DNA from 3 places in the Blautia sp. 2227st1_G12_2227SCRN_220401 genome. Region 2 is predicted to be linked to each of the others. Evidence: predicted binding sites of a transcription regulator. Region 2 holds the regulator's gene; each other region holds the start of a gene.

Region 1 (2,272 bases), on a different contig from region 2:
ACCGATACTTAAAGCACGTCCGGACTCCAGAATGGATTCCAGCTCTTTCCAGGTGCTCAGGTAGCAGCCGGGAACCGGCCAGTGTATCAGATAGAGATCTACATAACTGACTTTCAGACGGTCGAGGCTACGGGAAAAAGCTCCCTGGACATCGCCGAGACGCTGCGCATTGTTCCAGATCTTGCTGGTGATGAAAAGATCCTTTCTGGGAACTCCGCATTTGGCAATGGCACGTCCAACGCTTTCTTCATTTTTATAAACAGAAGCGGTATCGATCATGCGGTAGCCGGCGGAAATAGCAGAAGTGACTGCTGCTTCGGCCTGTACGTCATCGGGCAACTTGTATACGCCAAGCCCCAGAAGAGGCATTTCTCTGTCGTTGTTCAGAAAAACAGTTTCTTTCAAAATAATTCCTCCTTGTATGTTCTGCTTTCCATGCTTTTGCTATTATAGCACAAAAATATGAAAGAATCACATCAATTATATTACAAAAGTGATAAAGCTTAGAGTTGGACAGACGCGCAGACTGGGTAATGAGTTGTGGTTTGAAGAGACTAACTTCGTTAAAAATGAAACAATCGAGTTAATTTACTGTCAAAGTTTTTGGAAAAATAGGAAAAACAGCATATAATTTTGGCTATATTTTATAATTATTTTCTTGATAATAACAGTGAAAAGATGTATAATAAATTTAATTGATAAATTCTTGTCATGAGAGTGTCCGCCCGGCGGATACAGGAAAGGGGTATTTATGCATTTAATCAAAGATGAGAATGGCAATCTTGTTCAGCATGGACATGCAGATAGCCATGAACATACACATGAGCACACCCATGAGGATGGTGTGACTCACAGCCATACACATAGCCATGCGGAAGGAGACAGCCATTGTCATACACACGGTGATGGGCACTGCGGTTCCTGTGAGAATGGTGACTGCAAGAATGAGACTGTAGCACTTCTTACCTATATGCTGCAGCATAACGAGCATCATGCTGCAGAACTTGATCAGATGGCTGACAATCTTAAGAAGCTTAACATGGATGCAGCTGCTAAGACGATCAAAGAGGCAGTAGCAGATTTTCAGAAAGGTAATATGAGGCTTGGACTTGCCCTTACACTTGTTAAGGAAGAGTTGAAATAAAAACTGACAGAATAGTTTTGACAGCATAGTGGTTAAATGACGCCACTTATTTGGAGGAATGATTATGTGTCTTGCAACAGTATATAAGGAAGAAGATAATTCTGTAATTTTTAAGAATGTAAGCCGGATCGATGTAGACGGAAATAAATTGATCCTTCGTGATATCATGGGAGATGAGCGCGTGGTAGAAGGCAGTATCCTTATGGTGGATCTTGCAAACAGCATCGTGAAACTGCAGTGTGACTGATACAAATACGTGGAGGACGATCAATGAAATTATCTGAAGCAATGAGAGAAAAAATGCTGCTTTCCTTTGAACTTTTTCCGCCAAAGACAGAAAAAGGTATGGCAAACCTGCCGGGAACCATTGAACATCTCATGAAGTATAGACCGGAGTATATTTCCTGTACATACGGTGCCGGCGGCGGAAATGTCGGAGCCAACAGGGAAGTATGCCAGATGATCAGGAACGCAGGAACTATTCCTGTAACACACTTCACAGTGATCAAGAACACAAAAGAAGGAATCAGACAGCAGTTGGAACGGTATCTGTCAGATGGCGTTGACCATATGTTGGCACTTCGCGGAGATATTCCGCTTGGTGAGACAACGACCTGCGGAGACTTCAATTATGCGACAGACCTTGTTAAATTTGTCCGTGATGAATTTGGCGATAAGTTTGAGATTGCAGTAGCCGGTTCACCGGAAGGCCATATCGCATGCAGAAGCTTGGATGCTGACATTGCTGTTTTGAGACAGAAACAGGACAATGGTGCTGATTATATCATGACTCAGCTCTGCTGGGATATGGAACAGTTTAAATACTGGTTGGACGCTATCCGCGAGGCTGGAGTGACAATGCCTGTAGATGTTGGCGTAATGCCGATTTTGGATCAGGCAGCTACCATTAATATGGCCCTTTCACGTAACGGCTGTGTAATGGACAGTGAGCTTTGCAGGCTGATCTCCAGGAACTGGCTGTTCCCGAATCCGTTTAACGCTAAAGATGCTGATGGTAAACCATTTGACATGTTCTATGAGGACAAGGTTAAACGATTCAAAGAAGAAGGAATCGAATACACCATCAGACAGATCGATGAGTATCGCGCTCTTGGTGTTGACGGTATC
Region 2 (2,272 bases):
ATTCCTGATCAAAGCGGCTGCAGACCATAGCCTCCGGAAGGAGTATCTGCAGTGGGATCCTGTTGGCTTCCACAGTCTGGATCTTTACCATTCCCGCACCGGCACGAAGTGCTGCACTGGCGCTTAAATAAGCGGCTCCACACATTCCCTCACTTCCGGTCACAAAGAGCACTTTTCCGAAGGTACCCTTGTTTCCGCCGGGATCACGTTCCGGAAACAGCTTCAGATCTTTATTTTCCAGACAGGCGGCAGATGCAGTCACAGCTTCCTGCTCATAGATCCCGATATCGGCGGTAACGATCCTTCCTGCATACAGTCTTCCCGGATAAAAGCAAAGACCTCTTTTCCGGTAGGCAAATGTGACAGTCAGATCGGCGCTGAAGGCAATTCCCATTTCCAGGCCAGTATCTCCGTTCACTCCTGACGGGATGTCAACTGCGATCTTTTTGGCCCTCGCACTGTTCATCTCATGGATGATATCAGCATAATGCCCCTCGATCGGACGCGTCAGGCCTACCCCAAACACGGCATCTACTATAGTAGTATATTCACTCCACTGCGGGTTATTCACCTCCGGGACACGATAACCGGAAGCGATCTTATACTGAAGAGCTGTCTCTCTGGTCATTTTATCTTTGTTTCCGACCATATAAAACTCTACCCGGATTCCCTTCAGATGGAACAATCTGGCAACAGCGATACCGTCACCGCCATTATTTCCGCTTCCGCAGACTACCAGGATCCTTTCGTCCTTCTGGAGATACTTTTCTGTTTCCTCTACCACCTTCAGTGCCGCCCGCTCCATCAGAACCTCGGAGGGAACTCCGATCTCACGGATCGTTGTGGAGTCCAGATCCTTCATTTCTTTGCAGGTAACAAGCTTCTTCATTCTGTCTTCTGCCTCCCCTCTGTCATAGAGAAAGCTGCCGTTTCCGGCAGCTTAACAATTCTTACTTATCCACATGTTCCTGCCTGTATTTGCTGAGATTATAAGACAGTGTCATCAGACTCTCGGAAAGATGAACGTTCTCTACGATCACATCATCCGGTGTCTCAAGATCGAGATGTGCAAAATTCCAGATTGCCTTGATCCCGTTCTCCACCAGGATATCTGCCATTTCCTTGGCTTTATTCTTGGGAAGTGTCAGGATCGCGATCTCCACGTTATTCTCTCTCAGGAAAAACGGAAGCTCACTGAGCATCTGGATCTCAAGTCCACGGACTGCGATGCCCTCAAGCACAGGATTTACGTCAAAGATACCAACCAGCCTGAAGCCACGCTTCTCAAAATCCACATAATTGGCAAGTGCCTGTCCCAGATTACCAGCACCCAGAATGATCATCGGATGAACGGTATCCAGTCCCAGGATCTTACCAATCTCTGTATAAAGATAATGTACATTATAGCCATACCCCTGCTGCCCAAAACCGCCGAAATTATTAAGATCCTGACGGATCTGAGAAGCTGTGGTATGCATCTTCTTACTTAACTCATTGGAAGAAATACGTTCTACATTGTCTTCCATCAGCTCTCCTAAGTAGCGGTAATAGCGTGGCAGACGCTTAATCACCGCTTTCGAGATTTGTTTTGTCTCCACGATAGTTTTCCTCCTTACCTTACACTAGGTTAATTATAACGAATTGACATTTTCCTGTCAATTAAAGTTGTCTATTCTGTACAAATTTCTTTTTATTTTTTCTAATAATTGATTTTTTCTTTGAAATCCCGGCAGTTTCCGTTATAATAGGTGGAGGATTTTTCCCTGTTCAGACATAAACAGGGGTGATTCTTTATACAGGAGGACAGTTTTTATGATTTTATCATGTCAGAATATATGCAAGGCCTTTGGCGAAAAAGTAATTTTAAATGATGCATCCTTTCACATTGAAGACCGTGAAAAGGCTGCTCTGATCGGATGCAACGGTGCAGGAAAGACCACACTGCTGCGTATCATCATGCAGGAGCTTTCTGCTGATTCCGGTACCGTGGTGCTTGCCCGGGATAAAAATATCGGCTATCTTGCCCAGTACCAGGATATCCACGGACATCATACCATCTACGAGGAGCTTCTTACCACCAAGCAGCACATCATCGATATGGAACGCCGTATCCGCAACATGGAACAGGAAATGAACACGGTGACCGGTGATGAGCTGAACCGTCTGATGGAAACCTATACCCGCCTGACCCATCAGTTTGAGCTGGAGAACGGATACGCTTACAAAAGTGAGCTGACCGGTGTCTTAAAGGGTCTCGGCTTCACGGAGGAAG
Region 3 (2,272 bases), on a different contig from region 2:
GGGACGGAAATCGATCCGGATAAGCTGGAGACTACCGTGGACACAAATCTGAACGCAGCATTTGATACGGCTCTGCTTGGGGATACCATCACAGTACCGATCAACAAGCATGTGTATGTAAGCCCGACGGTCACTGTAACAGAGGATATGAAAAATAAGATTACAGACCTGAACAGCCAGCTGAAGAAATACCGCAGCAGTACAGTAACTTATACATTCGGAAGTGAAACGGCTGTTCTGGATTCCGATACGATCACATCCTGGCTGAAGGCTGAGGGGGAGACGCTGACTTTAGATGAAGAAGCCATTAAAGCCTACATCAGTGAGCTTGCCAACAAATACAATACCATTTATGTTCCCCGCACCTTTCATACATCTGCGGGAACGGATGTGACCATTGAGGGAAATGAGTACGGATACCGGATCGATCAGGACGGAGAATATGCGCAGCTTCTGGAAGACCTGAAAAGTGGTACTGCTGTAACAAGAGAGCCTGTTTACAGCAAAAAAGGATACCAGAGAAACGGAACAGACGATCTGGCAGGCAGTTACATAGAGGTCAGTCTGGATGCACAGCATTTGTGGCTGTATAAGGACGGAAGCCTTGTGACGGAAACAGATATTGTCAGTGGTAAGCCGGTGAAGGGGCGTGAAACATATCGTGGTGCATGGCCGATCGCATACAAAGCAAGTCCCTATAATCTGTCAAGCTCTGAGTATGGATACAACGTAAAGGTTAATTACTGGATGCCTTTTGTCTACGGGCAGGGACTTCATGATGCATCCTGGCAGTCATCCTTTGGCGGGAACCGTTATAAAACCAACGGAAGCCACGGCTGCATCAATCTGCCTAAGGATCAGGCAGCACTGATCTATAACACCATTGATGCAGGTTATCCGATCATTATTTACTGATAGGAGCAAAAAAGCTTCGGAGAGATCCGGAGCTTTTTTTATGCCCGAAAATGAAAATTATCATGGAAGCAGGATCGTAAATGATAAGGTTTTTCAAAAGTACGTTAAAAAAAACACAAAAAAATATCGAAAAAGCCTTGTCGAAACAGAAATAACGTGATATGATGATTTCGGAAATCGAGCTAATACACTTCTTAATTGCGGAGGAAGAGTGTTTTTCTCTTTTATTTGGGTGCAAATTGATAAAAAAACTCAAATAAGTGTTAGTTGAGATTTCATTTTTTTATTCATGTATCGTTAAAAAAAAGACAATATATGAACAAGAATATCTACTATAAACGTCAGATTTTAGACTAAGAAAGGATAATGAAAGGTATGAAGTACAGTTATTATCCGGGTTGCACCCTGAGAACAAAGGCCAAAGATCTGGATGAGTATGCCAGAGCCAGTGCCACAGCCCTTGGGTTTGAGCTTGAGGAGATCGAGGACTGGCAGTGTTGTGGTGGTGTTTATCCGCTTGGCACAGACGAGATCGCCACAAAGCTTTCTTCCGTCCGTGCGTTAAACCAGGCAAAAGAAAAAGGCCAGGATCTGGTGACGATCTGTTCAGCCTGTCATCATGTGATCAAGCGTGTCAATGATGATATGAAAAATGTGGAAGATATCCGGACCAGAGCCAACAATTATATGCAGTTGGAAGCTCCCTATGAAGGAGAGACAACCGTTCTCCATTATCTGGAGGTTCTCCGGGACAGAGTCGGTTTTGATAAACTGAAAGAAAAAGTAGTAAATCCTTTTACCGGAAAGAAGATCGGAGCCTATTACGGATGTCTGCTTCTGAGACCTGGAAAGATCATGGCATTTGATGATCCGGAAAATCCAAGGATCATGGAGGATTTTATCCGTGCCCTTGGCGCTGAGCCTGTGATCTATCCTTACAGAAATGAATGCTGTGGAGGATATATATCCTTGAAAGAAAAAGAAATGTCACAGAATATGTGTGAAAAGATTGAAGAAAGCGCAGCCGGATTTGGCGCAGATATGCTGATCACTGCTTGTCCACTGTGCAAATATAATCTGAATAAAAATGCCGGAAACAGACTGCCGGTTTACTATTTTACAGAGCTTCTGGCAGAAGCCCTTGGCGTCAAAGAGGAGGTGGCAAAATGAGAGATAACCATTCTGCTGCGGAAAAAATAAAGGAGATCAGTGGAACCAATCCTTTAAAATGCATGAAATGCGGCAAATGTTCCGCAACCTGCCCTTCTTTTGACGAGATGGATATCAAACCTCATCAGTTTGTATCCTATGTGATCAATGAAAATATCGAAGCACTTGTAAATTCAGCATCCCTTTG

The links. The regulator Rex, encoded in region 2, represses fermentation and respiration genes when NADH is low (regulators of the CRP and FNR family bind a similar motif). The targets are predictions, from matches to a motif close to ATTGTTAANTANTTAACAAT.
Region 1: ABCM67_RS05445 (cobalt transporter) is a predicted target of Rex. The motif match lies at 695-714, and genes of this name have one in related genera.
Region 3: ABCM67_RS03110 (CoB--CoM heterodisulfide reductase iron-sulfur subunit B family protein) is a predicted target of Rex. The motif match lies at 1,209-1,228, and genes of this name have one in related genera.

What each region holds. Positions count from the first base shown of each region.
Region 1 covers NZ_JBCLNI010000007.1:123,778-126,049, reverse strand. Annotated here, with positions in the region: gene ABCM67_RS05450 (aldo/keto reductase) at 1-405, opposite strand, end outside; gene ABCM67_RS05445 (cobalt transporter) at 752-1,144, shown strand; gene ABCM67_RS05440 (CooT family nickel-binding protein) at 1,209-1,391, shown strand; gene ABCM67_RS05435 (methylenetetrahydrofolate reductase) at 1,415-2,272, shown strand, end outside.
Region 2 covers NZ_JBCLNI010000024.1:9,195-11,466, forward strand. Annotated here, with positions in the region: gene ABCM67_RS12080 (NAD(P)H-hydrate dehydratase) at 1-889, opposite strand, end outside; gene ABCM67_RS12085 (redox-sensing transcriptional repressor Rex) at 951-1,598, opposite strand; gene ABCM67_RS12090 (ABC-F family ATP-binding cassette domain-containing protein) at 1,813-2,272, shown strand, end outside.
Region 3 covers NZ_JBCLNI010000004.1:71,885-74,156, forward strand. Annotated here, with positions in the region: gene ABCM67_RS03105 (L,D-transpeptidase family protein) at 1-915, shown strand, start outside; gene ABCM67_RS03110 (CoB--CoM heterodisulfide reductase iron-sulfur subunit B family protein) at 1,291-2,085, shown strand; gene ABCM67_RS03115 (4Fe-4S dicluster domain-containing protein) at 2,082-2,272, shown strand, end outside.